Regions from separate parts of the Streptomyces sp. NPDC025793 genome, predicted to be linked through region 1. Evidence: riboswitches for the same ligand, from Rfam matches in the RefSeq annotation. Region 1 holds a riboswitch; each other region holds the start of a gene.
The links. Region 1 has a riboswitch for cobalamin ahead of ACZ4MF_RS17210 (ribonucleoside-diphosphate reductase subunit alpha). Riboswitches for the same ligand answer to the same signal wherever they lie in the genome.
Positions count from the first base shown of each region.

Region 2: another riboswitch for cobalamin. It lies ahead of ACZ4MF_RS03425 (cobalamin biosynthesis protein); the one in region 1 lies ahead of ACZ4MF_RS17210 (ribonucleoside-diphosphate reductase subunit alpha).
Region 3: another riboswitch for cobalamin. It lies ahead of ACZ4MF_RS20045 (ABC transporter ATP-binding protein); the one in region 1 lies ahead of ACZ4MF_RS17210 (ribonucleoside-diphosphate reductase subunit alpha).

Region 1 is NZ_JBVHMR010000007.1:293,359-303,177, reverse strand. It holds gene ACZ4MF_RS17235 (TetR/AcrR family transcriptional regulator) at 1-61, opposite strand, end outside; gene nagB (glucosamine-6-phosphate deaminase) at 265-1,050, shown strand; gene ACZ4MF_RS17225 (GntR family transcriptional regulator) at 1,215-1,979, shown strand; gene ACZ4MF_RS17220 (DUF3311 domain-containing protein) at 2,120-2,383, shown strand; gene mctP (monocarboxylate uptake permease MctP) at 2,380-3,996, shown strand; cobalamin riboswitch at 4,147-4,306, shown strand; gene ACZ4MF_RS17210 (ribonucleoside-diphosphate reductase subunit alpha) at 4,432-6,801, shown strand; gene ACZ4MF_RS17205 (ribonucleotide-diphosphate reductase subunit beta) at 6,918-7,874, shown strand; gene ACZ4MF_RS17200 (hypothetical protein) at 7,787-8,029, opposite strand; gene ACZ4MF_RS17195 (GlxA family transcriptional regulator) at 8,135-9,097, shown strand; gene ACZ4MF_RS17190 (bifunctional albaflavenone monooxygenase/terpene synthase) at 9,130-9,819, opposite strand, start outside.
Region 2 is NZ_JBVHMR010000001.1:714,663-724,481, reverse strand. It holds gene ACZ4MF_RS03440 (lysozyme) at 1-522, shown strand, start outside; gene ACZ4MF_RS03435 (inorganic phosphate transporter) at 679-1,950, shown strand; gene ACZ4MF_RS03430 (hypothetical protein) at 1,985-2,212, shown strand; cobalamin riboswitch at 2,344-2,482, shown strand; gene ACZ4MF_RS03425 (cobalamin biosynthesis protein) at 2,584-3,546, shown strand; gene ACZ4MF_RS03420 (cobyric acid synthase) at 3,543-5,051, shown strand; gene cobN (cobaltochelatase subunit CobN) at 5,048-8,698, shown strand; gene ACZ4MF_RS03410 (putative cobaltochelatase) at 8,695-9,819, shown strand, end outside.
Region 3 is NZ_JBVHMR010000009.1:249,070-258,888, forward strand. It holds gene ACZ4MF_RS20020 (threo-3-hydroxy-L-aspartate ammonia-lyase) at 1-47, opposite strand, end outside; gene ACZ4MF_RS20025 (helix-turn-helix transcriptional regulator) at 70-708, opposite strand; gene ACZ4MF_RS20030 (aldo/keto reductase) at 807-1,793, opposite strand; gene ACZ4MF_RS20035 (SDR family oxidoreductase) at 2,003-2,707, opposite strand; gene ACZ4MF_RS20040 (4Fe-4S binding protein) at 2,876-4,015, shown strand; partial or broken gene ACZ4MF_RS20045 (ABC transporter ATP-binding protein) at 4,489-4,873, opposite strand; cobalamin riboswitch at 5,239-5,451, opposite strand; gene ACZ4MF_RS20050 (SAM-dependent methyltransferase) at 5,586-6,386, shown strand; gene ACZ4MF_RS20055 (glutamate-cysteine ligase family protein) at 6,802-8,280, shown strand; gene ACZ4MF_RS20060 (S41 family peptidase) at 8,287-9,660, opposite strand; gene ACZ4MF_RS20065 (nuclear transport factor 2 family protein) at 9,776-9,819, opposite strand, start outside.

The DNA of each region.
Region 1 (9,819 bases):
GCGGCCGACCGCGCGTCCTGCCGTCGCCCGCCTGCGCTTTCGTGTCGCGACCCGTCACCATGACAGGCATTTTATAGCGGTCCCTAGAAAATTGACCCCGCCGTCAGGGCACGCACGGAGCGCCGTGACGCCCCACCCGAACGTTCCCCGGAGCTTCCGCCCCCCTTTCCCACACCGTCGAACGGCGATTCTGTTAGATTGGTCTAAACCACATAGAGGCGCACAGAGCCCACTTCGAGCCCACTTCAGAACGGCAGGCCCAGCGTGGAAGTTGTCATCGTTCCGGACGCCGCGGCGGGCGGCGAGCTGATCGCCGAGGCCATGACGCAGCTGCTGCGACGCAAGCCCGACGCCCTGCTCGGCGTGGCCACCGGCTCCACCCCGCTGCCCATCTACCAGGCGCTGACCGCGAAGGTGCGCTCCGGCGCCGTGGACGCCTCGCGGGCGCGGATCGCCCAGCTCGACGAGTACGTGGGGCTGCCCGCCGAGCACCCCGAGTCCTACCGCTCGGTGCTGCGCCGCGAGGTGCTGGAGCCGCTCGGCATCGGCATGGACGCGTTCCTCGGCCCCGACGGCACCGCCGAGGACGTCCAGACGGCGTGCGAGGAGTACGACCGCGCGCTCGCCACGGCCGGCGGGGTGGACCTCCAGCTGCTCGGCATCGGCACCGACGGGCACATCGGCTTCAACGAGCCGTGCTCCTCGCTCGCCTCGCGCACCCGGATCAAGACCCTGACCGAGCAGACCCGGGTCGACAACGCCCGCTTCTTCGACGGCGACATCGGCCAGGTCCCCCAGCACGTCATGACCCAGGGCATCGGCACCATCCTGGAGGCCCGGCACCTGGTGCTGCTCGCGACGGGCGAGGGCAAGGCGGACGCGGTGGCCGCGACCGTCGAGGGCCCGGTCGCCGCGGTCTGCCCGGCCTCCGCGCTCCAGCTGCACGCGCACGCGACGGTGGTGGTCGACGAGGCGGCCGCGTCCAAGCTGAAGCTCGCCGACTACTTCCGCCACACCTACGCCAACAAGCCGGACTGGCAGGGGATCTAGCGGCAGGGCCGGGTGATGGACTAGACCAACCAGGGGTGCGACGGTATACAGAGGAGATCGCGGGGCGTGCGGGTGGACTCCGGACACAAGAAGCCGTGCCACGATGTGAGCCGTGGCCGATGTCAGTCGGTCGCTTTCGGCATCCGGAGCCGGGAAGGCAGGGCATGAGCACCGACGTGAGCAGTGCGGAGAACGAGACCGGCAGCACCGTCCGTACGGCACGCGTGCCCAAGTACTACCGCTTGAAGAAGCACCTGCTCGACATGACGCAGACGCAGGCGCCGGGCACTCCCGTCCCGCCCGAGCGCACACTGGCGGCCGAGTTCGACACCTCCCGCACGACCGTCCGCCAGGCCCTCCAGGAGCTGGTCGTCGAGGGCCGGCTGGAGCGGATCCAGGGCAAGGGCACCTTCGTCGCCAAGCCCAAGGTCTCCCAGGCGCTCCAGCTCACCTCCTACACCGAGGACATGCGCGCCCAGGGCCTGGAGCCGACCTCGCAGCTGCTGGACGTCGGGTACATCACGGCGGACGACCGGCTCGCCGGGCTGCTGGACATCACGGCCGGCGGGCGCGTGCTGCGCATCGAGCGGCTGCGCATGGCCAACGGCGAGCCGATGGCGATCGAGACCACGCATCTGAGCGCCAAGCGCTTCCCGGCCCTGCGCCGCTCCCTGGCGAAGTACACCTCGCTCTACACCGCGCTCGCCGAGGTCTACGACGTCCACCTCGCCGAGGCCGAGGAGACCATCGAGACCTCCCTGGCCACCCCGCGCGAGGCGGGCCTGCTCGGCACCGACGTGGGCCTGCCGATGCTGATGCTCTCCCGCCACTCCCTGGACCGCGAGGGCAAGCCGGTGGAGTGGGTGCGCTCGGTGTACCGCGGGGACCGCTACAAGTTCGTCGCGCGGCTGAAGCGGCCCGTCGAGTAACTCCCGCCGGGGGCGGGGCCGGTGGGCGTCGCCGAATCGATATACCGATATGCGGACGAGGTCTTCCACTGCCGTGACACCGTCACCTAGATTGCCTGCGCATTACACAGGTGATCAGCGAGGGGACGGAGATCCGTGGCATGTCCGAAGCACCAGAAGTGAGACCACCGGTGGTGACACCGGTCCGCGTGATCATCGGCGTGTGCCTCGTCGCACCCTTCGTGGCGATGCTGTGGGTCGGCTCGTACGCCAAGACCGACCCCACGTTCATCGGCATCCCCTTCTTCTACTGGTACCAGATGCTCTGGGTGCTGATCTCCACGGCGCTCACGATGACGGCGTACAAGCTGTGGCAGCGTGACCAGCGCGCCCGTGCCGCCCAGAAGGGAGGTGCGGCGCAGTGAAGAACGGCGTCAACGGCGTCGCGCTCGGCGTCTTCATCTTCTTCTTCCTGGCCGTCACGGTCATGGGCTTCCTCGCCGCCCGCTGGCGCAGGGCCGAGAACGAGCACTCGCTGGACGAATGGGGCCTGGGCGGGCGGTCGTTCGGCACCTGGATCACCTGGTTCCTGCTCGGCGGTGACCTGTACACGGCGTACACCTTCGTCGCCGTACCGGCGGCGATCTACGCGGCGGGCGCGTCCGGCTTCTTCGCGGTGCCGTACACGATCCTCGTCTACCCGCTGATCTTCACGTTCCTGCCCCGCCTGTGGTCGGTGTCCCACAAGCACGGCTATGTGACGACCTCGGACTTCGTGCGCGGCCGGTTCGGCTCCAAGGGTCTGTCGCTGGCGGTGGCGCTGACCGGCATCCTCGCGACGATGCCGTACATCGCGCTCCAGCTCGTCGGCATCCAGGCCGTGCTGGACGTGATGGGCGTCGGCGGGGACAGCAGCGGCAACTGGTTCGTCCGGGACCTGCCGTTGCTGATCGCCTTCGGTGTGCTCGCCGCGTACACGTACTCGTCCGGGCTGCGCGCGCCCGCCCTGATCGCGTTCGTCAAGGACGGCCTGATCTACCTCGTCATCGCGGTGGCGATCATCTACATCCCGATCAAGCTGGGCGGCTTCGACGACATCTTCGCCAAGGCCGGTCATGCGTTCAGCCAGGTCAGTCCGGCGACGGGCAAGCCGCGCGGTGCGCTCGCGCCCCCGGAGGCGGGCCAGTGGACGTACGCAACGCTGGCCCTCGGCTCGGCCCTCGCCCTGTTCATGTACCCGCACTCGATCACCGCGACCCTGTCGTCCAAGAGCCGTGAGGTGATCCGCCGCAACACCACGATCCTGCCGCTGTACTCCCTGATGCTCGGCCTGCTCGCCCTGCTGGGCTTCATGGCGATCGCGGCCGGAGTCAAGGTCACCAACGGGCAGTTGGCGATCCCGCAGCTGTTCGAGGACATGTTCCCGAGCTGGTTCGCGGGCGTGGCCTTCGCCGCCATCGGCATCGGCGCACTCGTGCCCGCGGCCATCATGTCGATCGCGGCGGCGAACCTCTTCACCCGCAACATCTACCGGGACTTCATCAAGCCGGACGCCACGCCGAAGCAGGAGGCCCAGGTCTCCAAGCTGGTCTCCCTGCTGGTGAAGGTCGGCGCCCTGGTCTTCGTCCTCACCATGGACAAGACGGTCGCCATCAACTTCCAGCTGCTGGGCGGTATCTGGATCCTGCAGACCTTCCCGGCCCTGGTCGGCGGCCTGTTCACCCGCTGGTTCCACCGCTGGGCGCTGCTCGCCGGCTGGGCGGTCGGCATGGTCTACGGCACGGTCGCCGCGTACGGGGTCGCCTCGCCGACCCAGAAGCACTTCGGCGGCTCGGCGAAGGAGATCCCCGGCATCGGCGAGATCGGCTACATCGGCATGACGGCGTTCGTCCTGAACGTCGTCGTCACCGTGGTCCTGACGCTGGTTCTGCGTGCGCTGAAGGCCCCCGAGGGCGTGGACGAGACCCGCCCGGAGGACTACACGGCGGACGCGGGCGACCCGGGCGTCGAGACGGAGCTGGCGGGCGCCGCTCACTGAGGCACACCCGTACACCCTGAAGCACGTCGTACACCGGACACATCCCGCAGCGGGCCGCCGACATCGAGCATGACGGCGGCCCGTTCCGCATGTCCCCCGTCATACACAAGTTGACGCTCTGAAGCCAGCGCGACACACAACAGACACAACATCTGGGGGTGTCACGGCAGCCCGGCACTAGATGTATGCTCATCCTCGCTGTCGTCGCAGGGGAATCCGGTGCGAATCCGGAACTGTCCCGCAACGGTGTACTTGTGCGTATCCGCGCGCAGGAGTCAGTCCGAGGACCTGCCGGCAGCACGCGCCCGGCCGTCCGGCCCGGGTGCCTTCCGACGTCCGGGCCTCGTGGAATGGGCCGGTGGACGCGACGCGTGCGCGCTCGTGGCTGCCCCTGCCCTCCACAAGGCCCCCGTGCCGAGCGAGGGAGAGCCCCACGTGACCATCGCGCCCGCAGATCCGGCTTCAGCAGGCGGCCTGGACACCGACGGTCCCGGTGCCGCGCTGCTGCGTACCCTGACCGAGCTGACCGCCGACCTCCCCGACGCCGACCCCGGCCGAGTCGCCGCCGCCGCGTTGCGCGGCCGGTCCGCCCGGTCCGACGAGACGGAGTTGCGCGAACTGGCCACGGAGGCCGCCGCCGGGCTCATCTCCGAGGACCCCGCCTACTCGCGGCTGGCCGCCCGGCTGCTGACCCTCGCCATCCGCGCCGAGGCCGCCTCGCAGGGTGTGACGTCCTTCACCGAGTCCGTGGCCGTCGGCCACCGCGAGGGCCTCATCGCCGACCGCACCGCCGCGTTCGCGCGGCTGCACGCGGCCCGCCTCGACGCCCTGGTCGACGCGCACGCCGACGACCGCTTCGGCTACTTCGGCCTGCGCACCCTGCACAGCCGCTACCTGCTGCGCCACCCGATCACCCGCCGGGTCATCGAGACCCCCCAGCACTTCATGCTCCGGGTCGCGAGCGGCCTGGCCGAGGACGACAGCGTGCGCGCGCTGGACGAAGTCGCCGCGCTCTACGGGCTCATGAGCCGCCTCGACTACCTGCCCTCCTCCCCCACGCTCTTCAACTCCGGCACGCGCCACCCCCAGATGTCGTCCTGCTACCTCCTCGACTCCCCGCTGGACGAGCTGGACTCCATCTACGACCGCTACCACCAGGTGGCCCGGCTCTCGAAGCACGCCGGCGGCATCGGGCTGTCGTACTCCCGCATCCGCAGCCGCGGTTCACTGATCCGCGGTACCAACGGGCACTCCAACGGCATCGTGCCGTTCCTGAAGACGCTGGACGCCTCGGTGGCCGCCGTGAACCAGGGCGGCCGGCGCAAGGGCGCGGCCGCGGTCTACCTGGAGACCTGGCACTCCGACATCGAGGAGTTCCTGGAGCTGCGGGACAACACCGGTGAGGACGCCCGGCGTACGCACAACCTGAACCTCGCGCACTGGATCCCGGACGAGTTCATGCGCCGGGTCAACGCGGACGCCTCCTGGTCGCTGTTCTCCCCCGCCGACGTGCCGGAGCTGGTGGACCTGTGGGGCGAGGAGTTCGACGCCGCGTACCGCAAGGCCGAGCAGGCGGGCCTCGCGAAGAAGACCATCCCGGCCCGTGAGCTGTACGGCCGCATGATGCGCACCCTCGCGCAGACCGGCAACGGCTGGATGACCTTCAAGGACGCCGCCAACCGCACCGCCAACCAGACGGCCCTGCCGGGTCACGTGGTCCACTCCTCCAACCTCTGCACGGAGATCCTGGAGGTCACGGACGACGGCGAGACGGCGGTCTGCAACCTCGGTTCGGTGAACCTGGGTGCCTTTGTCGACACGGCGAGCGGTGACATCGACTGGGAGCGGCTGGACGAGACCGTCCGCACGGCCGTGACCTTCCTCGACCGGGTCGTGGACATCAACTTCTACCCGACCGAGCAGGCGGGCCGCTCCAACGCCAAGTGGCGTCCGGTCGGTCTCGGCGCGATGGGCCTCCAGGACGTCTTCTTCAAGCTGCGCCTGCCCTTCGACTCCGCCGAGGCCAGGGCCCTCTCGACGCGGATCGCCGAGCGGATCATGCTCGCCGCGTACGAGGCCTCCGCCGACCTCGCCGAGCGCAACGGCCCGCTGCCGGCCTGGGAGAAGACCCGTACGGCCCAGGGCGTGCTGCACCCGGACCACTACGACGCCGAGCTGACCTGGCCGGAGCGCTGGGACGCGCTGCGCGAGCGGATCGCCGGCGTCGGCCTGCGCAACTCGCTGCTCCTCGCGATCGCCCCGACGGCCACCATCGCCTCCATCGCCGGGGTGTACGAGTGCATCGAGCCGCAGGTGTCGAACCTGTTCAAGCGCGAGACGCTGTCGGGTGAGTTCCTCCAGGTCAACTCCTACCTGGTGCAGGACTTGAAGAACCTGGGCGTGTGGGACTCCCGCACCCGTGAGGCGCTGCGCGACTCGAACGGCTCGGTGCAGGACTTCGCGTGGATCCCCGAGGAGGTGCGCGCGCTGTACCGCACCGCGTGGGAGATCCCGCAGCGCGGTCTGATCGACATGGCGGCGGCCCGCACCCCGTTCCTGGACCAGGCGCAGTCCCTGAACCTGTTCCTGGAGACGCCGACCATCGGCAAGCTCTCCTCGATGTACGCGTACGCGTGGAAGTCGGGCCTGAAGACGACGTACTACCTGCGCTCCCGCCCGGCGACCCGGATCGCCCGCGCGGCCCAGGCGCAACCCCAGAAGACCATCCCCGCCCAGCAGATCGCCGACCCCGACGCCGTCGCCTGCTCCCTGGAAAACCCCGAGTCCTGCGAGGCCTGCCAGTAATGACCACTCCCGCCCACCCGTCGCCCGACCACCACCCCTCAACGACGGCGCTCCGCGCCGCCACCTCCCGATTCCAGAACCTGCTCGACCCGGGCTTCGAGCTGACTCTGCGTCCGATGCGCTACCCCGACTTCTACGAGCGCTACCGGGACGCGATCAAGAACACCTGGACCGTGGAGGAGGTCGACCTCCACTCGGACGTCGCCGACCTCGCGAAGCTGACGCCCGAGGAGCAGCACCTCATCGGCCGGCTGGTGGCCTTCTTCGCGACGGGCGACTCGATCGTCGCGAACAACCTGGTGCTGACGCTGTACAAGCACATCAACTCCCCCGAGGCGCGGCTCTACCTGAGCCGTCAGCTCTTCGAGGAGGCCGTGCACGTCCAGTTCTATCTGACGCTGCTGGACACCTACCTGCCCCACCCGGACGACCGGGCGGCGGCCTTCGCGGCCGTCGAGAACATCCCCTCCATCCGCGAGAAGGCGCAGTTCTGCTTCACGTGGATCAACGAGGTGGAGAAGCTGGAGCGGCTGGAGTCGAAGGCCGACCGCCGGCGCTTCCTGCTGAACCTGATCTGCTTCGCCGCGTGCATCGAGGGGCTGTTCTTCTACGGCGCCTTCGCGTACGTCTACTGGTTCCGCAGCCGGGGTCTGCTGCACGGCCTCGCCACGGGCACCAACTGGGTGTTCCGCGACGAGACCATGCACATGTCCTTCGCCTTCGACGTGGTCGACACCGTCCGCAAGGAGGAGCCGGACCTCTTCGACGACCAGCTCCAGCAGCAGGTCACCGACATGCTGAGGGAGGCGGTCGAGGCCGAGCTGCAGTTCGCCCGCGACCTGTGCGGTGACGGCCTGCCGGGCATGAACACCGAGTCGATGCGCCAGTACCTGGAGTGCGTCGCCGACCAGCGCCTCACGCGCCTCGGCTTCGCCCCGGTGTACGGCTCGGAGAACCCCTTCTCCTTCATGGAGCTCCAGGGCGTTCAGGAGCTGACGAACTTCTTCGAGCGCCGCCCGTCGGCGTACCAGGTCGCGGTGGAGGGCACCGTCGACCTGGACGAGGACTTCTGAGCCTCCCGCCGCGTGCGACCCCCCTGGGCCTGCCCGAGCTGTCGGTCGATGCGCCACTCGCGCACCGCGCCGATCGCGGAGGGCAGGACCAGGAGGAGCAGGATGCCGAGGGTGGCGACCATTCCGATCAGGCCTTGAATCTGGTTTCCGGTCATGCACACCACTGTCGTCCCGGACGCTCCTGACCGGCAGTGGCAGGACTGCCGTAGACCTTCGAATTACTGCCACCATTTTCCGCACCGGCGAGGCACACTGGCAGCATGCTGAAGAACGTGGCCGCCGTGCTGCTGGACGGGGTGCACCCCTTCGAGCTGGGCGTCGTGTGCGAGGTGTTCGGCATCGACCGCAGCGACGAGGGACTGCCCGTCTACGACTTCGCGGTCGTCTCCGCCGAGGGGCCGACGCTCGACACCCACTGCGGGTTCACCGTGTCCACGCCGTACGGGCTGGAGCGGCTGGAGGAGGCCGACCTCGTCGCCGTACCGGCCGGGACCGCCTATGCCGAGCGGGAGTATCCCGAGGAGCTGCTGGCGGCGCTGCGCCGGGCCGTCGGGCGCGGCGCCCGGGTGCTGAGCGTGTGTTCCGGGGTGTTCCTGCTGGCCGCGGCGGGGCTGCTGGACGACCGGCGGTGCGCGGTGCACTGGCATCACGCCGAGCAGCTCGCCCGGCGCTATCCGCGGATCGCCGTCGAGCAGGACGTGCTGTACGTGGACGAGGATCCGGTGATCACCTCCGCCGGTACGGCCGCGGGGATCGACGCCTGTCTGCACATCGTGCGCAAGGAGCAGGGCCCCGAGGTCGCCAACAAGATCGCCCGGCGGATGGTCGTACCCCCGCACCGGGACGGCGGGCAGGCCCAGTACATCGAGCGGCCGCTGCCGAAGGGCGCGTGCGACACCGTCGGCGAGGTGCTGGTGTGGATGGAGGAGCACCTCGACGTGGAGGTGACCGTGGAGCAGCTCGCGGCCCGCGCGCACATGTCGCCGCGCACCTTCGCCCGCCGCTTCCAGCAGGAGACCGGGACCACGCCGTACCGGTGGATCCTGCGCCAACGGGTGCTGCGCGCCCAGGAGTTGCTGGAGGGCACCGACGAGACCGTGGACGCGATCGCCTGGCGCACCGGGTTCGGCACGGCGGCGGCGCTGCGCCACCAGTTCGTGCGGGCGCTCGGCACCACGCCGAACGCGTACCGGCGCACGTTCCGCGGCCCTCACGCCGCGTGAGCGCACGCCGGTATCAGGACGTACCCGTCACCTCACCACTCCACGGGTTTCAGCAGCAGGTCGTGCGGGCGCAGCGTGATGCCCACGCGGGTGGTGTCGTTCGACCCCGTGACCTGCTCGAAGCGGTACTTCGCCGAGATCGCCGCCGTGATGAGGGTCAGCTGGGTCATGGAGAAGTGGTCGCTCGGGCACTTGCGGTTGCCCGTGCTGAACGGGCTCATGGCGTGCTTCGGGACCTCCTTGGCCCGCTCCGGCAGCCACCGGTCGGGGTCGAAGTCGAGGTGGCGGTCGTAGGAGCGGGCGTCGCGCTGGATCGCGTAGGGGCTGTAGACGATGTCCGCCCCGGCCGGAATGCGATAGCCCCCGAGTGACGTTTCGGTCACCGCCCGCCGCGTCAATATCCAAACGGCCGGCCTGAGCCGCATCGCCTCGACGACGACATTGTTGGTGTGGGTGAGTGAGCGGACGTGCTCGAATGCGACGGGTCGGCCGCCGGTCACGGTTTCGACCTCGGTCCGTACCTTCTCGGCGTGTTCCGGGTGTTCCGCGAGGACTTGGAGCAGCCACATGATCGTGGACGCGACTGTTTCGCTGCCCGGGGTGAGTATCGCGACGACCTGGTCGTGGATCTCCTGTTCCCCGATGGGGTCGCCATTGTCGTCCTTCGCTTCCAGCAATGCCGTCAGCAAATCGTCCGGCCTTTGACCACTTGCCCTCCGCTC
Region 2 (9,819 bases), on a different contig from region 1:
CGCAACCCCTACTTCGACGAGCAGTACGGCGGCGCCCGCGCGGCGGGCCTGGTGCGGGGCGCGTACCACTTCGCGCTGCCGGACAGTTCCTCCGGCACGGCGCAGGCCCGGTACTTCGTGCGGCACGGCGGCGACTGGCGGGCGGACGGCTGGACCCTGCCGCCCGCGCTCGACGTCGAGTACAACCCGTACAGCAAGAAGCGCAAGTGCTACGGGCTGACGAAGAAGCAGATGGTCCGCTGGATCCGGTCCTTCAGCGACGAGGTGAGGAACGAGACCGGGCGCCGTCCGGTGATCTACACCACGACCCAGTGGTGGAGGCTGTGCACCGGCAACAGCGGTGCGTTCTCCTCCAGCAACCCGCTGTGGATCGCCGGAAACGGCACCTCCGGACCGGGGGCGCTGCCGGGCGGCTGGCAGTACTGGACGTTCTGGCAGCACGCCACCGACGGCGCCCTGCCGGGTGACCAGGATCTCTTCAACGGCTCGGTCGGGCGGCTGCGGACCTTCGCGCGCGGCTGACCGCCATGGGGCGCCTGGGGCGCGGGCGACGGGCGGAGACGAACGGAATCCCATCGGCCCACTCCGGACACCGCCACGCCTGCCTCAGTTCACCTTCCGTTCACCCAGGTTATCTACGTTCATCCAGCCAATGACCTCGAACGATTGCCTGGGTAAATGGAAAGCTTCTCGCTGATCCTCGCGATTGTGGTGGTAACCGCACTCGCGTTTGATTTCACGAACGGTTTCCACGACACCGCCAACGCGATGGCCACCACCATCTCGACAGGCGCCCTGAAGCCCAAGATCGCAGTTGCCATGTCCGCCGCCCTGAACCTGGGCGGCGCCTTCCTGTCCGTGGAGGTCGCGAACACGATCTCCAAGGGGCTCGTCGACGAGAAGGGCATCCGGCCCGAGGTCATCTTCGCCGCCCTCGTCGGCGCGATCCTCTGGAACCTGGTGACCTGGCTGGTGGGCCTCCCGTCCAGTTCCTCGCACGCCCTGATGGGCGGTCTGATCGGCGCCACGGTCGCCTCGGCCGGCTTCGGTGCCGTGCACGGCGACGTACTGGTGACCAAGGTGCTGCTCCCGGCGGTCGCCGCGCCGATCGTCGCGGGTGTCGCGGCCATGCTGGCCACCCGCCTGTCGTACGGCGCCGATGGCAAGACGGAGGGCAAGGCCGAGAGCGAGGCCTCCCGCAAGGGCTACCGCGTCGGCCAGATCGCCTCCGCCGGTCTGGTCTCCCTGGCCCACGGCACCAACGACGCCCAGAAGACGATGGGCATCATCACCCTCGCGCTGATCGCGGGCGGCGCCATCGCCCCGGGCTCGAACCCTCCCACCTGGGTGATCCTCTCCGCCGGCCTGGCCATCGCGCTCGGCACCTACATCGGCGGCTGGCGCATCATCCGCACCATGGGCACGGGCCTGACCGACCTGGAGCCGCGCCAGGGCTTCGCCGCCCAGACCAGCGCCGCGACCGCCATCCTGGCCTCCTCCCACCTGGGCTTCTCCCTGTCCACCACGCACGTCGTCTCCGGCGCGGTGATGGGCACCGGCGTCGGCCGCAAGGGCGGCGTGGTCCGCTGGTCCACCGCGACCCGCATGCTGGTCGCCTGGATCCTCACGCTCCCGGCCGCCGCGCTGGTCGGCGCGGGCGCCGAGTCCGTCACGGACCTCGGCGACTGGGGCACCGCCGCGGTCGCCGTCTTCCTGGTCGCGTCCAGCGCCGCGATCTGGAAGATCTCCCGCCGCGAGGTCATCGACCACACCAACGTCGTCGAGGAGACCGAGGAACCGGCCGGTGTGGTGACCACCGCCATCGCAGCGGTGGCCCCGCCCCCCTCGGGGACGATCGGCGAGGACCTGACGGCCACGATCCCCGCCCCGGCCGCCACCGAGACCGCGACCCCCGCCGCCCAGGCCGCTCCCCCGGCCGCCACCGTCTGACCCCGGCCCCCTCGGTTACCAAGGAAGCATCCCCATGAAGATCGACTGGTCGGCCATCGGCTCCGTCTTCGGCGTCAGCCTCGTGTTCACGGTGGGCCTCGTGGTCCTGTTCACCCTCGGCATCAGGGGCCTGACCCGGCGCGAGCGGGCCGTGGCCCAGGGCGACTCCGCCGCCCTCGCCGTCACCGGCGCCTACGTCTGCTTCGCGACCTGCGCGGCGGCGGTGGCGTACGGCATCTTCCTGATCGTCTCCAAGAGCTGACACAACGGCACGGCGAAGGCTCCCCCGCGTCCTGGACGCGGGGGAGCCTTCGCCGTGCCGGGCGGTCACGCGCGCCCCGCGATGTGGGGATCGGCACACTCCCCCCGTGCAGGTCAACAGCAAGTTGACGGCCGTTCCGGGCCCGTGGTGGACTGCCCGGGCCATGTACGGCGGCAGGAGAGGAAGCCGGTGCGAATCCGGCGCGGTCCCGCCACTGTCACCGGGGAAGAACCCCCGGGAGCCAGGAACTCTCACCGCCGAATCTCGTCGAACCAGGGCGCGGACACCCTGAGTGAGGACACCGATCGCCATGCCCGGCTGCCGAAGGACCCGCACCAGGCCCGCTCCCGCACCCGCGGCCGGCTGAGCCCATGGGTGCCGATCGCTCCTACGCGTACGGCGCCGCCGCCGGCCTCCTCGGTGACCTGCTCCTCGGCGACCCCCGCCGCGGGCATCCGGTCGCCGCGTTCGGGCGGGCGGCCGCTGCCGTGGAAGGCGTGTTGTGGCGCGACCACCGCGGCTGGGGCACGCTGCACACCGTCGTGTGCGCGGGCGGCGCCGTCGCACTCGGTGCGGCCGCCGCACGCGCCGTACGCCCCTTCCCCGCCGCCTCCGCCGCGCTGACCGCCGCCGCCGTCTGGTCGGTCGTGGGCGGCACCTCGCTCGCCCGCGAGGCCCGCACGATCGGCCGGGCGCTGGAGCGCGGGGACGTCGAGGCGGCCCGCGCCCGGCTGCCCCACCTGTGCGGCCGGGACCCCCAGTCGCTGGACGCCGACGGGATCGCCCGGGCCGTGGTCGAGTCCGTCGCCGAGAACACCTCCGACGCCGTCGTGGGCGCCCTGGTCTGGGGCGCCGTGGCCGGGGTGCCGGGGCTGCTCGGCTTCCGGGCCGTCAACACCCTGGACGCGATGGTGGGTCACACGTCCCCGCGCCACCGCCGCTACGGCTGGGCCTCCGCCCGCCTCGACGACGTGGCCGGCTGGCCGGGGGCCCGGCTGACCGCCGTACTCGCCGCTGTCGCCGGACCCGACCCGCGCGGCGCCCTGCGCGCCTGGCGGGCCGACGCCCGCAAGCACCCGAGCCCCAACGCCGGGCCCGTGGAGGCCTCGTTCGCGGGCGCGCTCGGCGTCCGCCTGGGCGGGACGCTCTCCTACGGCGGACGCGTCGAGCACCGGCCTGTGCTGGGCGGGGACACCGGGCGGTCCGTCCGGGTCGCCGACATCGACCGGGCCGCCCGGCTCTCCCGCCGCGTCGGCCTGCTCGCGCTCGGCACCACGGTCGCCGCGCGCCTGATCGTCAGCAACTTCAAGAGCCCGAAGGGACGTGGGAAGTGAACGGGGGACTGCTCGTCGCCGGCACCACCTCCGACGCCGGCAAGAGCGTCGTGACGGCCGGGATCTGCCGGTGGCTGGTGCGCCAGGGCGTGAAGGTCGCGCCGTTCAAGGCGCAGAACATGTCGCTCAACTCCTTCGTGACCCGGGAGGGCGCGGAGATCGGCCGGGCGCAGGCCATGCAGGCGCAGGCGTGCCGGGTCGAGCCGACCGCGCTGATGAACCCGGTGCTGCTGAAGCCGGGCGGCGAACAGAGCAGCCAGGTCGTGCTGCTGGGCCGGCCGGTGGGCGAGCTGAGCGCACGCGGCTACCACGGCGGGCGGCAGCAGAAGCTGCTCGGCACGGTGCTGGACTGCCTCGCCGAGTTGCGGGGCACGTATGACGCGGTGATCTGTGAGGGGGCGGGCAGCCCGGCCGAGATCAACCTGCGCCGGACCGACATCGTGAACATGGGGATCGCGCGGAACGCGCGACTGCCCGTGCTCGTGGTCGGCGACATCGACCGCGGGGGCGTCTTCGCCTCCTTCTTCGGCACCGTCGCACTGCTCTCGCCCGAGGACCAGGAGCTGGTCGCCGGGTTCCTGGTGAACAAGTTCCGGGGCGATGTCTCGCTGCTGGCACCGGGGTTGGACATGCTCCAGAACCTCACCGGGCGGCGCACCTACGGCGTTCTCCCCTTCCGGCACGGCCTCGGCATCGACGAGGAGGACGGCCTGCGCGTGTCGCTGCGCGGCACGGTCCGCGAGTCGGCCGTCGTTCCCCCGGTCGGCGAGGACGTGCTGCGCGTCGCCGTGTGCGCGATCCCGCTGATGTCCAACTTCACGGACGTGGACGCGCTCGCCGCCGAACCGGGGGTCGTGGTGCGGTTCGTGGACCGCCCGGAGGAGCTGGCGGACGCGGACCTGGCGGTGATCCCGGGCACGCGCGGGACCGTACGGGCTCTTCGGTGGCTGCGGGAGCGCGGACTGGCGGAGGCGCTCGTCGCGAGGGCCGCCGAAGGCCGCCCCGTTCTCGGCATCTGCGGCGGCTTCCAGATCCTCGGCGAGCGCATCGAGGACGAGGTCGAGAGCCGGCAGGGGCTGGTCGAGGCCCTCGGGGTGCTGCCCGTAAGGGTGCGGTTCGCCCGCGAGAAGACCCTGACCCGGCCGGAAGGGGAGGCTCTCGGCGAGCGGGTCGAAGGGTACGAGATCCACCACGGCGTCGCCTCCATAGAGGGAGGGGAACCCTTCCTCGACGGCTGCCGGGTCGGCCAGACCTGGGGCACCCACTGGCACGGCTCGCTGGAGTCGGACGGCTTTCGGCGGGCCTTCCTGCGCGAGGTGGCCGCCGCCGCGGGCCGCCGCTTCGTGCCCGCGCCGGGCACCTCCTTCGCCGCGCTGCGCGAGCAGCAGCTCGACCGGCTCGGCGACCTGATCGAACAGCACGCGGACACGGACGCGCTGTGGCGGCTCATCGAGTCGGGCGCGCCGCAAGGACTGCCTTTCATTCCACCGGGAGCGCCCGCATGAGCACAGTGTTGTTGTTGTCCACCGCCGACACGGACCTGCTGGCGGCCCGGGCCTCCGGCGCGGGCTTCCGCATCGGCAACCCGACCCGGGTGGACGTCCGACAGGAGCTGCCGGGGCTGCTGGACGGCGCGGACCTCGCCGTCGTACGGCTGCTCGGCGGCAAGCGCGCCTGGGAGGACGGGCTCGCCGCGCTGAAGGCGGCCGGGATCCCGACGGTGCTGCTGGGCGGCGAGGCCGTGCCGGACGCGGAGCTGATGGCCGAGTCCTCGGTGCCGGCCGGTGTGGTCGCGGAGGCGCTGAAGTACCTGGTCGAGGGCGGCCCGGCGAACCTCCTGGAGCTGTCCCGGTTCCTGTCGGACACCGTGCTGCTGACCGGCGAGGGCTTCGAGGAGCCGCACAGGATGCCGGAGTACGGCGTCCACGGCTCGTACGCGGCACGGGACGGCCGGCCGACCGTGGGCGTGCTCTTCTACCGGGCGCACGAACTGAGCGGCAACACCGCCTTCGTGGACACCCTGTGCGAGGCGATCGAGGCGAGGGGCGCGAACGCCCTGCCGGTGTACTGCGGTTCGCTGCGCGGCGCGGACGCCGGGCTGTACGAACTGCTGGGCCGGGCCGACGCGCTGGTCGCGACCGTGCTCGCGGCGGGCGGCACGCACGCGTCGCAGGCCTCGGCGGGCGGCGACGAGGAGTCCTGGGACATCGGCGCCCTCGCCGACCTGGACATCCCGGTGCTGCAGGGCCTGTGCCTCACCTCGTCGAAGAAGGCCTGGGACGAGTCGGACGCCGCCCTGTCCCCCATGGACGCGGCCATGCAGGTCGCCATCCCGGAGTTCGACGGCCGGCTGATCACCGTGCCCTTCTCCTTCAAGGAGCAGGGTCCGGACGAGGTCCCGGTGTACGTCGCCGACCCCGAGCGGGCCGCGCGGGTGGCCGGGATCGCCCTGCGCCACGCCCGGTTGAAGCACAAGCCGAACGCCGAGAAGAAGGTCGCGCTGGTCTTCACCGCGTACCCGACCAAGCACTCGCGGGTCGGCAACGCGGTCGGTCTGGACACGCCCGCGTCGGCGGTGCGGGTGCTGGACGCGTTGCGGGACGCCGGGTACGGGCTCACCGAATACCCCGACAACGGCGACGAGTTGATCCACCGGCTGATCGAGGCCGGCGGCCATGACGTGGAGTGGCTGACCGAGGAGCAGCTGGCCGCCGCGCCCGCCCGGGTGCCGCTGGCGGACTACCGGGCGTGGTTCGAGAAGCTGGACCCGCAGCTGCGGGACGCGATGGCCGAGGCGTGGGGCGAGCCGCCGGGCAGCCTGTACGTCGACGGTGAGGACATCGTGCTGGCGTCCCTTCAGTTCGGGAACGTCGTGGTGATGATCCAGCCGCCGCGCGGTTTCGGGGAGAACCCGATCGCGATCTACCACGACCCCGACATGCCGCCCTCGCACCACTACATGGCGGCGTACAGGTGGCTCGAAAACTCGTTCGGCGCGGACGCGATCGTGCACATGGGCAAGCACGGCACGATGGAGTGGCTGCCGGGCAAGGGGCTCGGTCTGAGCGCCGGCTGTGCCCCGGACGCGGTCCTCGGCGACCTGCCCCTCGTCTACCCGTTCATCGTCAACGACCCCGGTGAGGGCACCCAGGCCAAGCGGCGCGGGCACGCCACGGTGGTCGACCACCTGGTGCCGCCGATGGCCCGCGCCGACACCTACGGCGACCTGGCCAAGCTGGAGCAGCTGCTGGACGAGTACGCGCTCGTCTCCGATCTGGACCCGGCCAAGGCCCCGGCCGTGCGGGCCCAGATCTGGACGCTGGTCAAGGCGGCCGAGCTGCACCACGACCTGCATGTGGACGAGCAGCCGGACGACGCCGCCTTCGACGAGTTCGTCATGCACATCGACGGCTATCTGTGCGAGATCAAGGACGTGCAGATCCGCGACGGTCTGCACATCCTGGGCGGCGGCCCGGTCGGCGAGCCGCGCGTGAACCTGGTGCTGGCCGTGCTGCGGGCGTCCCAGGTGTGGGGCGGGCAGGCGAACGCCCTGCCGGGTCTCAGGGCCGCGCTGGCGGCGCACTTCGGGCTGGTCGAGAAGGAGCTGCTGGCCGAGCCGGGCGCACCGGTGAAGGTGCCGGTGGAGCTGACGGACCTGGCCGAGGGTCCGTCCCGTACGGCCGCCGACGCGATCGACCTGCTGGAGCAGCTGTGCCGGGGGGTCGCGGAGGGGATGGAGGCGCGGGCGTGGGACCGCGCGGTCGTCCCCGCCGTCCTGCGGGGCGTGCTCGGCACCGAACTCCCGGACGCCGCCCGGGTGTTGGAGTTCGCGTGCGACGAGGTCGTACCCCGGCTCGCGCGCACCACGGACGAGATCGGGCACATCCTGAGGGCGCTGAACGGCGGTTACGTCCCGGCGGGTCCGTCGGGTTCGCCGACCCGTGGCCTCGTGAACGTCCTGCCGACCGGGCGTAACTTCTACTCGGTCGACCCCAAGGCCATTCCGTCCAGGCTGAGTTGGGAGGTCGGCCAGTCGCTGGCCGACTCGCTGGTGCAGCGGTACCTCCAGGACACGGGCGAGTACCCGAAGTCCGTCGGCCTGACGGTCTGGGGCACCTCCGCGATGCGCACCCAGGGCGACGACATCGCCGAGATCCTGGCGCTGCTGGGCTGCCGCCCGGTGTGGGACGACGCCTCGCGCCGGGTGACGGGCTTCGAGATCGTGCCCCCGGCGGAGCTGGGCCGGCCGCGCATCGACGTCACGGTCCGTATCTCCGGCTTCTTCCGGGACGCGTTCCCGCACGTCGTCGGGCTGATCGACGACGCGGTGCGGGCCGTGGCGGAGCTGGACGAGCCCGCCGGGAGCAACTACGTGAAGGCGCACGCCGACGAGGACACCGCCGAGCACGGCGACCGGCGCCGCGCGACGGCCCGCGTCTTCGGCTCGAAGCCGGGCGCGTACGGCGCCGGTCTGCTCCCGCTGATCGACGCCCGCAACTGGCGCTCCGACGCGGACCTCGCGGAGGTGTACGCGGTCTGGGGCGGCTACGCCTACGGGCGCGGGCTGGACGGACGGGCGGCGCGCGGCGACATGGAGACCGCGTTCAGGCGGATCGCGGTGGCGGCGAAGAACGTCGACACCCGCGAGCACGACCTGGTCGACGCGGACGACTACTTCCAGTACCACGGCGGCATGGTCGCCATGGTCCGGCATCTGACCGGCGCCAACCCCGAAGCGTACGTGGGCGATTCGGCCGTACCCGACCAGGTGCGGACGCGGACGCTGGGCGAGGAGACGCACCGCGTCTTCCGGGCCCGGGTGGTCAACCCGCGCTGGATGGCGGCCATGCGCCGGCACGGCTACAAGGGCGCCTTCGAGATGGCGGCGACCGTGGACTACCTGTTCGGCTACGACGCCACGGCCGGCGTGGTGGACGACTGGATGTACGAGAAGCTCAGCGCGGAGTACGTCTTCGACCCGGAGAACCGGGACTTCATGAAGAAGTCCAACCCGTGGGCGCTGCGGGGCATCACCGAGCGGCTCCTGGAGGCCGCGGACCGGGGCCTGTGGGCCGAGCCGGACGCGGACACGCTGGAGCGGCTGCGCGCCACCTATCTGGAGCTGGAAGGCGACCTGGAGGGAGACCAGTGAGCACCCCCTTCCCCTTTACGGCCGTTGTCGGCCAGGACGACCTGCGGCTCGCGCTGCTGCTGAACGCCGTGTCCCCGGCGGTCGGCGGTGTGCTGGTGCGCGGCGAGAAGGGCACGGCCAAGTCGACGGCCGTACGCGCCCTCTCGGCGCTGCTGCCCGAGGTGGCCGTCGTCCCCGGCTGCCGGTTCTCCTGCGCCCCGGCGGCACCGGACCCGGACTGCCCCGACGGCCCGCACGAGCCGGCACCGGGTACGGCACGGCCGGCCCGGATGGTCGAGCTGCCCGTCGGCGCCTCCGAGGACCGGCTGGTCGGCGCGCTCGACATCGAGCGGGCCCTCGCGGAGGGCGTGAAGGCGTTCGAGCCGGGCCTGCTGGCCGACGCGCACCGGGGCATCCTGTACGTCGACGAGGTCAACCTCCTCCACGACCACCTGGTCGACCTGCTGCTGGACGCGGCGGCGATGGGTGCCTCGTACGTGGAGCGCGAGGGCGTCTCCGTGCGGCACGCGGCCCGGTTCCTGCTCGTCGGCACGATGAACCCCGAGGAGGGCGAGCTGCGGCCGCAGCTGCTGGACCGGTTCGGGCTGACCGTGGAGGTCGCGGCCTCCCGCGAGCCCGACCAGCGGGTGGAGGTCGTACGGCGCCGGCTGGCGTACGACGACGATCCGGCCGGCTTCGCCGCACGGTGGGCGGACGAGGAGGCCGCGGTCCGCGGGCGGATCGTGGCGGCACGGGAGTTGCTGCCGCAGGTGCGCCTCGGCGACGGCGCGCTGCGGCAGATCGCGGCGACCTGCGCGGCCTTCGAGGTGGACGGCATGCGGGCCGACATCGTGATGGCCCGTACGGCGACCGCGCTGGCCGCGTGGGCCGGGCGGACGGACGTGCTGGCGGAGGACGTACGGCAGGCGGCGCTGCTCGCGCTGCCGCACCGCAGGCGCCGTAACCCCTTCGACGCGCCCGGTCTGGACGAGGACAAGCTCGACGAGACGCTGGAGGAGTTCTCCGGCGAGTCCCCCGAGGACGATCCCGACCCCGACGGTCCTGGTGGGGGCGGTGGCCGGCCTCGGCCCGACTCCGGTCCGCACGGGGGCGGGGACACGTCCGCGCGGCCGGAGACGGGT
Region 3 (9,819 bases), on a different contig from region 1:
GCGGCGGCACGGACGTCGTCGAACGTGACGGGTGAAGCGGCGGCCATGGCGAGATCCTCTCCCGGTGCGTCATTTCGCGTAGTTGTAGACGGTGGCCCGGGAGACGCCGAGCAGGTCCGCGATGGTCTGCGCGGCGTCGCGCGAGTCGAAGTACCCGTCCTGGTACAGCTGTCGTACGAGCGTCTTCTTGTCCTCCCGGCCCAGCGACCGGGGCGTGGCGCCGCGTTGGGCGGACAACTCCTCGACGGTGCGGCGCAGTTCGCGGGCGGTGCGGTCGCGCAGGGTCTCCAGCGGGCGGTCGCCGTGCGCGGTGTCCGTGGCGACGAGGTTCGAGAGGGCGAGTGTGACGGGCGACAGGACGGAGATGTCGAGGTTGAGGCAGAGCGCGGCGACGTACTCCCCCTCGGCGTTCTTGATGCCGATGGACGTGCTCTTCGCGGGGCGGCCGTCCGGGAAGCGGTTGGGGTAGTTCTGGACGACGCTCGGGAAGTCCGGGTCGGCGATGCGCGCGAGTCCCAACTCGGTGGCGGAGTCGCCTGCCTGACGTCCCGACAGGTCGTTTTCGATCACCCGGATGGCGTGCCGCGGGTCCCGCAGGTCGTGCAGCACCACCTCGCACAGGCCCGGAAACATCCGCCCGAGCGCCACGGCGATCTTCTCGACCTCCCGGACGAGGTGCTCCTCGGACTCCGCCGCCACCTCACTCACCAGCCCTGCACTTGGAATGATTTTCCAATACTGTACATGAATTCCAAATGCGCGCCGCAGGACGGGTTCGTACGGGCGCGCCCCACGAGGGCGCGGGCTCAGTGGCCGCTGATCCCGCGCGGCGTGTACGGCTCCTCCAGCCGCCGCACCTCTTCGTCGGTGAGCCTCAGGTCGAGGGCCGCGACGGCGTCTTCGAGGTGGTGGGCCTTGGTGGCGCCGACGATGGGGGCGGTGACGCCCGGGCGGGAGGCGACCCAGGCCAGGGCCACCTGGGCCCGCGGGACACCGCGGCTCTCGGCGATCGCCGCGACGGCGTCGACGATGCGCTTGTCGTCGGGCTGGTAGAGGTTGCGCAGGATGGCGTCCGACTCGCTGCGGGCACTGCCGGCGTCCCAGTCCCGGGTGAGCCGTCCGCGGGCGAGCGGGCTCCACGGGATCACCCCGACGCCCTGGTCCGCGCAGAGCGGCAGCATCTCGCGCTCCTCCTCGCGGTAGAGGAGGTTGTAGTGGTTCTGCATGCTGACGAACTTCGTCCAGCCGTGCAGCTCGGCGGTGTGCTGGAGCTTGGCGAACTGCCAGGCGTACATCGAACTCGCCCCGATGTAGCGGGCCTTGCCCGCCCTGACCACGTCGTGCAGGGCCTCCATGGTCTCCTCGACCGGGGTGCGGGGGTCGAAGCGGTGGATCTGGTAGAGGTCCACGTAGTCGGTGCCGAGCCGCCGCAGGCTGTGGTCGATCTCGGCCATGATCGCCTTGCGGGACAGCCCGGACCGGTTGGGCCGCTCGCTGCGCGCCGCGCCGTTCTCCACCGCGAAGAACACCTTGGTGGCGATCACGACGTCCTCGCGCCGCGCCATCTCGCCGAGTGCCCGGCCGACGATCTCCTCGCTGGTGCCGGCCGAGTAGCTGTTGGCGGTGTCGAAGAAGGTGATCCCCGCGTCCAGGGCCTGGCGGATGAACGGGCGGGCGACGTCCTCGGCCAGCGTCCACGGGTGCGGACCCCGGTCGGGAACGCCGTAGCTCATGCATCCGAGCGCCAGCCGCGAGACCTCCAGGCCGCTCGCGCCGAGCTTTGCGTACTCCATGTTCGGTTCCCCTCGTCGATGCCGGTCCCGCCACCGCACCCCGGCGCGCGTCCGGGGACGGGGCGGGCCTGCTCCATCGGTACGAGCGTGATCGTACCGAGGGGCGTACGGCGACCCGAGGGGCGTACGGCGACCGGCCCGGCGGACTCGAACGCCCCCGACCGCACTCCGGACGCCGCCCGGACCGAGGGTGTGCCGACGGCGTGCCGTCAGCCGGCCAACTGCGGGTACAGCGCCGCCAGGTCGCCGGCGAGGCCCGCCTTCACGTTCCGGGTGAGCTCGTCGGCCAGCACTTCGTACGCCCCGGTCTCGACGCCGTCGAGCGCGAGGGAGGCGACGTCGTGCGGTGTGGACTTGGGGGCGTCCACGGCCGCGGCCATGTCGGTGTCGATGTAGCCGACGTGCAGCCCCGTCACCCCGATGCCACGCGAACTCAGCTCCAGGCGCAGGGAGTTGGTCTGGGACCAGAAGGCGGCCTTGGTGGCGCTGTAGGAGCCGGCGAGCCCGAGCCAGGAGAGCACGGAGTGCACGTTGAGGAGGTGTCCGCCGCCATTGCGCTCCAGGACCGGGACGAAGGCCCGGGTGACCAGCAGCGGGCCGTAGAAGTTGGTCTCGAACTCCCGCCGCACGACATCGATTTCGGCGTCCAGGAAGGAGTGCGCGCCGAACGAGACACCCGCGTTGTTGATCAGGACCGAGACGTCCTGCGCCTGCGCGGCGGCCGCAGCGACGGAGGCCGGGTCGGTGACCTCCAGGGCGAGCGGAACGGCGTCCGGGTGGGTCACGGTGCGCGGGTCCCGGGCCGTGGCGTACACCTTGGCGGCTCCGCGCGCGTACAGCTCCTCCACCAGCGCCTTGCCCAGGCCCCGGCTGCCGCCGGTGACCAGGGCGACGGAGTTCTTGATCGCGGTCATGTCGTCTCCAGAGGAAGTCACACGTGGAAACCGATCGGTTTCCATCGGTCGCTCCCACCGTAAACCGATCGGTTTCCAACTTCAAGTGCGCACCGAGACCACTCCCTCGCACCCCGTCCACTACTCTTCCAGAGAGTTTGATTTTCCAACCCAGTAGGAGGAGGCCGCATGAGCGAGCAGCGCAGGGCAGAGGGAGCGGGGAGCCGGAAGCTGCCCGCCCGCCTCGCCGCCCACCCGTCCGTACGGGCCGTACTGGCATCCCGCGCGAACACCGCTCCGGCACCGCCTCCGCCGGTGATCGACGCGGACTGGCTGCGCGCGCTCTGCCTGGAGGCCGGTGCGGACGACGCCGCGGCGGTGAGCCTGGACCACCCCGACCTCGCCGGGGAGCGGGACCATGTCCTGGCCGCTCTGCCGGGCACGCGCGCGCTGGTCTCGCTCATGGTCCGGATGAACCGTGACAACACCCGCTCGCCCGCGCGCAGCGTCGCCAACCAGGAGTTCCACCAGACCGACGAACAGGTCAACGCCGCCGCCCGCAGGGTGGTCCGGGCCCTGGAGGACGCCGGCCACCGCGCGCTCAATCCGTCCGCCGGGTTCCCGCAGGAGATGGAGCGCTTCCCCGGCCGTATCTGGGTCGTCGCGCACAAGACGGTCGCCGTGGCCGCGGGCCTGGGCGTCATGGGTCTGCACCGCAATGTCATCCACCCCCGGTTCGGCAACTTCGTGCTGCTCGCGACCGTGCTCGTGGACGCCCCGGTCAGCGCGTACGGCCGGCCGCTGGACTACAGCCCCTGCGTGGACTGCAAGTTGTGCGTCGCGGCCTGTCCGATCGGCGCCATCGGCAAGGACGGCTCGTTCGACGCCCTGGCCTGCACGACCCACAACTACCGGGAGTTCATGAGCGGCTTCACCGACTGGGTGCAGACCGTGGCCGACAGCGCGGACGCGGCCGACTTCCGCTCGCGGGTGACCGACCCGGAGAACGCCTCGATGTGGCAGAGTCTCGCGTTCAAGCCGAGCTACAAGTCCGGCTACTGCCTGGCCGTGTGCCCCGCCGGCGAGGACGTGCTGGGCCCGTACCTCGACGACCGCAAGGCCTATCTGGAGACCGTTCTGCGCCCGCTCCAGGACAAGGCGGAGACCCTCTACGTCCTGCCGGGCTCCGACGCCCAGCGGTACGCCGAGCGCCGCTTCCCGCACAAGCCGGTCAAGGAGGTCTCCGGCGGCTGGCGGCCCCCCGCCGGGCGCCGTCCCGTCGAGCGGCCCGCCGGCGAGGAGCGCCCGGAGTCCCCCGGCCCACGCTGAGCACCACCACCCGCCGGGCAGCCCTCGTCACCCGGGCGGCCCGTCTCCGCTGGCCGTCGCGCGTCCGGTGACGGAGGGTCTGAACAAGATCGGTGGGTCGATGCCTCGTCCGACCGGTCGCCGAGTCGCCCCTCCCTGTCCGTGACGACGTGCCGAGGCGGGCCGACCCACCGGGGGGCGGGGAGCGATCAATCCATGCGCTCGGGTAGTTCCCCGCCCTCTCCCACCCCGCCCGTGCCGTCCGCCGACCCGCGGTCCCGCGCGGAGCAGCTCCGATCGCTAGGGCCTGTCGTCACATATCCGCCTGCCGTGCGACGCCTGGCACGCGCTCCCCCAGAGGGGCACCCCCAGCGGCGTTGTCGTCGGTCGCCGACTCCCCCACGCGTCGACTCCCTCCTCCGCCTCGCAACTGCACGCACCGGACCCCGCGCGGCCCGCCCTTCGGGCGGACGACGGGAATGTGACGACACCCCCTAGCCACCGCGCCGCAGGAAGCGGATCACCGGGTCCCCGTCCGCGGTGGTGACCGCGGCGTCGACGCCGTACACCCGCTTGATCAGGCCGCTGGTCAGGACGTCGCCGGGCGGGCCCCCGGCGACCGCCCGGCCCGCCGTGCAGCACGAGCAGCCGGTCGCAGTACATCGCGGCGAGGTTGAGGTCGTGCAGGGCGATCACCGTGGTGACCGGCAGGCTCGCGACGAGGTCCGGCAGATCGAGCTGGTGCTGGATGTCGAGGTGGTCGGTCGGCTCGTCCAGAAGCGGTTCGCGGGGTTCCTGGGCCAGGGCGCGCGCGATCTGGGCGTGCTGGCGTTCACCGCCGGACAGGGTGTGCCAGGACTGCCCGGCGCGGTCGGCGAGCCGGGGCACCTCGGCGTCCGCCTTCTCCAGTCCCTTCATCACCGGGTCGGTCCAGGTCGCGGTGCCGGCCATGCGGTCGGCGAGCCCCAGGGAGAGCAGGATCTCGGTGGTGCCCTGGTTGCGGGAGACGGCCCGCTTCGGCGGCGCCTTCAGGGTGACCCGGTGACCGCAGTTGGCGATCGTGCGGATAGCCGACTGCGGCCCCGGCGCTGTCGGCATCCGCGCTGCCGGCACGGCCGCAGGCGGTGAGCGGCAGGGCCGGGGCGAACAGCAGGGCGGCCGGGCGGAGGAGGGTGCGGACACGGATGTGCCTCGGCTGTCGGGGCTCGTACGCGGAGCCTGGTCTACGGACGTCCTCCGCGCCCGGCGGCGCGAAGGTGCCAGCAGGTATGCGGACTCGGGTTCGCCCGGCCGGGGCGCCTTCCCGGCAGCGTTCCGCGTCCGCTCTTCCGGCGGCCCGGTCCCTCCCAGTGGCATGGTGTGCCCCGCCCGTCCCCCTCACCGCTGCGCGTCAGTTCCGGATTCGCACCGGATTCCCTGGCCTCGGCTGTGGCACGACTGGCTCCGGAAGGCCATCAGCACGTCCGTTCGCCGCCCCGGGCACAGCCGTCGGCAGGCGGAACTGTGGGCACGAGCGAGGTAGTTGATATGGGAAGCTTTGGCCAATCGTTCACGGGACCGAGGCCGTGACGGTCGGGGAGAGGAGCCCACTGTGACTCAGGACGGCGGCCAGGCCGTGCAGATCGACACCAGCAAGCCGCATCCCGCGCGCATCTACGACTACCTCCTGGGCGGCAAGGACAACTACGAGGTGGACCAGCAGGCGGGCGACCAGCTCGCCGCGGCGGCGCCCGAGGTGTGGATCTCCGTGCGCGCCAACCGCGCCTTCCTGCACCGTGCGGTGCGCTACATCGTCGACAGCGGTGTCCGCCAGATCCTGGACATCGGCACCGGCCTGCCCACCTCCCCGAACGTGCACGAGGTCGCCCAGGAGCTGGCGCCGGACGTGCGCGTCGCCTACGTGGACAACGACCCGATCGTGAAGGCGCACGCCGACGCGCTGCTCAGCCGGGCCGGCACGACCGGCATCGTGCTCGCCGACCTGCGCGATCCGCAGTCCGTCATCGATCATCCGGAGGTCCGCCGGATCATCGACTTCGGCCGGCCGGTCGCCCTGTTCCTCGTCGCCGTGCTCCACTTCATCCGTGACACGGACGAGCCCGAGCGGATCGTGGCCACCCTGCGCGACGCGCTGCCGGCCGGCAGCTTCCTCGTCCTCTCGCACGCGACGGGCGACTTCGCCGACGACCGCAGCGACGCCGAGGCCGTCTACAACGGCGCCACCGCCACCATGAACCTGCGCTCCCGCGACCGGGTCGAGCGGTTCTTCGACGGCCTCGAACTGGTCGAACCCGGCCTGGCCCAGGTCCCGTTCTGGCGCCCGGACACCACCCCGCCGGCCGGCTCCGAGGAGATCGGCTTCTACGGCGCGGTGGCCCGGAAGAACGCCTGAGCACGGCGTGTCCGGCGCAGGGCCGAGCCGCGAGGCGAGGAGACCTGCGCCGCTTTCGTGCGCGACCGGTGCCCGACGGGTGTCGTGGACGAGACGGCGGGAGTGCTGGTGCAGTGTGGGCTCGGTCCGAGGACGGCCGCGTTCGACTTCGGCCGGCACTGTTCGCCCTGCCCGTTGGCCCAACGGCAACGCCCCGGTCACCGAACGCGTCCGCCGCGACCACGCACGGTGCACGCCGGGCTGCACGGACCTCGGGCCGGCCGCACCCGGGGGACGGGCGGCGCCCGCCTGGCCCCGGGCCTCGGCCACATGTGAGCACCGCCCGTCGTAGGGGGTCCGCCCGCTTGGTGGGTGCCGTCCGATGGTGCGACGCTGGGTGGAGAGGTGACCGACCCCGGGGAGTCCTGGAGGGCCGATGGGACGTGACGTCCCGGCGCTCGTCTTCACCCGCGAGGACCGCCGCCGGTACCGGATCAAGATGCACGGGTGCCTCGACGCGCTGGCGCAGATGCTGCGCGAGCAGCGGTTCGAGGCCGAGCGGCCCCAGGTGGGCCTGGAGATAGAGCTGAACCTGGTGGGCGACGACGCCGAGCCGGCGATGCGCAACAGCGATGTGCTCCAGGCCGTCTCCGACCCCGCCTGGTCCACCGAACTGGGCCGGTTCAACCTGGAGATCAACGTCCCGCCCCGGCGGCTGACGGCGGGCGCCCCCGACGCGTGGGAGGCCGAGATCCGCGCCGCGCTGAACCACGCCGACGAGCGCGCCCGCACGGTCGGCACCCGGCTGATCATGATCGGGATCCTGCCCACGCTGCGCCAGGAGGACATCGGCGAGGGCGCCCTGTCGGAGAACCCCCGCTACCGCCTGCTCAACGACCAGATCTTCGCGGCCCGGGGCGAGGACCTGCGCATCGAGGTGGACGGCGCCGACCGGCTGCGGACCTACGCGGACACGATCACCCCGGAGGCGGCCTGCACCAGCACCCAGTTCCATCTCCAGGTCTCCCCGGAGGAGTTCGCCGCCTACTGGAACGCGGCGCAGGCGATCGCCGGCGTGCAGGTGGCGCTCGCGGCCAACTCCCCCTTCCTGTTCGGCAAGGAGCTGTGGCACGAGACCCGTATCCCGCTGTTCGAGCAGGCCACGGACACCCGCCCGGAGGAGATCAAGGTGCAGGGCGTACGGCCCCGGGTGTGGTTCGGGGAGCGGTGGATCAACAGCGTCTTCGACCTGTTCGAGGAGAACCTGCGCTACTTCCCGGCCCTCCTCCCGCTGTGCGACGAGCAGGACCCGGCCGAGACCCTGGACCGGGGTGACGTCCCCGAGCTCGGTGAACTCACCCTGCACAACGGCACGATCTACCGCTGGAACCGCCCGGTGTACGCCGTCACGCACGACGTGCCGCACATCCGGGTGGAGAACCGGGTGCTGCCCGCCGGCCCGACCGTCGCCGACACACTCGCCAACGGCGCCTTCTACTACGGTCTCACCCGGGCCCTGACCGAGGAGGACCGGCCGGTGTGGTCGCGGATGTCGTTCGCGGCGGCCGAGGACAATCTGCACACCGCCGCCCGGCACGGCATCGAGGCCCTGCTGTACTGGCCCGGGATGGGCGAAGTCCCGGTGCCGGAACTGGTGTTGCGCCGGCTGCTGCCGCTGGCGCACCGGGGGCTCGCGCTCTCCGGGATGGACGAAGAGTGGCGCGAGCCGCTGCTCGGCATCATCGAGCAGCGCTGTGTGACCGCGCGCAACGGCGCGGTGTGGCAGAAGGAGACGGTCCACCACCTCGACGCCACCACGCACACCAGCCGCCACGAGACACTGCGCCGGATGACCCAGCTCTACATCGACTACATGCACCTCAACGCCCCGGTGCACACCTGGCCGGTGGACTGATCCGGCTCAGCCGCGGCCACTCAGCAGATTGACGGCCCGGTCGAAGGCCGAGTCCCGGTTCTTGGCGAACTCCTCCTTGGTGAAGACCGGTTCGGTCAGCTGCGGCGGAATGCCGGTGCCGTCGAAGGCGCGCCCGGTGCGGGTCAGGTACTCCTCGTCAGGCAGGCCGAAGACGAGCCCGTCGGGCAGGTTGCGCATCAGGACGTCCGAGAACACGCCCTGGGTGGGCTGTCCGATGCGCACGGTGCGTGCGGGCCGGTCGATGAGCGCCTGGGTGAAGGTCTCTCCGGCGCTGACCGTGGAGCCGCCGGTGAGGACGGCGACCGGGCCGGTGTAGCGGGGCGCGTCGGCGGGGACGACGGACACGGGTTCGGGCCGGGTGTGCCGGGCGGGGTCGGCCGGGTCGTTGCGGGCGCGCTTGGCGTACGCGGTGTAGGGCGCGTCCGTCAGCCGCCGGGCGATCCGGACGCCGAGGCTGTCGGCCCCGCCGCCGTTGACACGCAGATCGATGACGAGCCCCTTGAGCCGCTTCGTCCGCCGGGCGTCGAGCACGGTGTTCAACGCCCGGTCCAGTTCGGCCTGTTCGGCGGTGTACGGCGCGTTCTCGCCGGCGTATCCGCCGAAGCCGGAGATGCGCAGGTAGCCGAGGTCGCCCGGCAGGTCGGCGTAGGTGATCCGGCCGGCGCCGAAGTCCTGGCGGTGGGCGGCCTCCCTGAGATCGCGGCCGACGATGAACTTCTTGACCTTCGCGTCGAGTTCCTCGCTCGGCATCTCGGTGCCGGGGCGCACCTCGGCGAACCGACGGTGGCCGTCGATGACGCCGACATGGGCGTCGTACAGCGGGCGCACCATCCGGCTGAGGATGGTGAAGAGCTGGTCCTTGGTGGTGTCCCGGTGGACCAGCGGCCGGTAGCGGTCGCGTACGGCGTGCCAGTCGATGCCCTTGGCGGCGAAGAACGGGTAGTTCTCCTCGAAGGTCTGCCAGAAGATGCCGAAGGCGGTGCGCGGGTCGGTGGACGACGGGCGTGCGCAGTCGGCGGGCAGGGCGGGCAGGCGGCGCAGGTGCCGGTGTCCCACCGAGCTGTCGGCGGCGAACAGCGCGCGATCCCGGTCGTGCTGGATCCGTACGGTCAGCACCGAGCCGTCGGTCGTGAGGTAGGTGCCCGGTCCCGTCTGCCGCGAGGTGTCGCCCTTGAGACAGCTGACGGACGTCGTCTGATACTCCTGGAGCACTCCCCCGCCGGCGACGAGGACGGTGCCGTAGCCGTCGACACGCCATACGCCGTCGGTGCCGGGCGGGCCGGCCTGCGCGGCGGCCGCGGCCGGTACGGCTGTGGCGGCGAGGGCCAGGACGGCGACGGTGGCCGTGAGGGTACGCACGATGGGGTCCTTCCGGTTCGGTGCACGCCGGCCTCCACCGTCGCCGCTCCGCCCCTTGCCGCACCATCCGGTGTCCCGGTGCACCGGCACGGGGGACAGCCCCCCCGTACGCGCCTCACCCGGACCGGTGCACGCCGTTCAGGGGGACTCGCCGCGCGG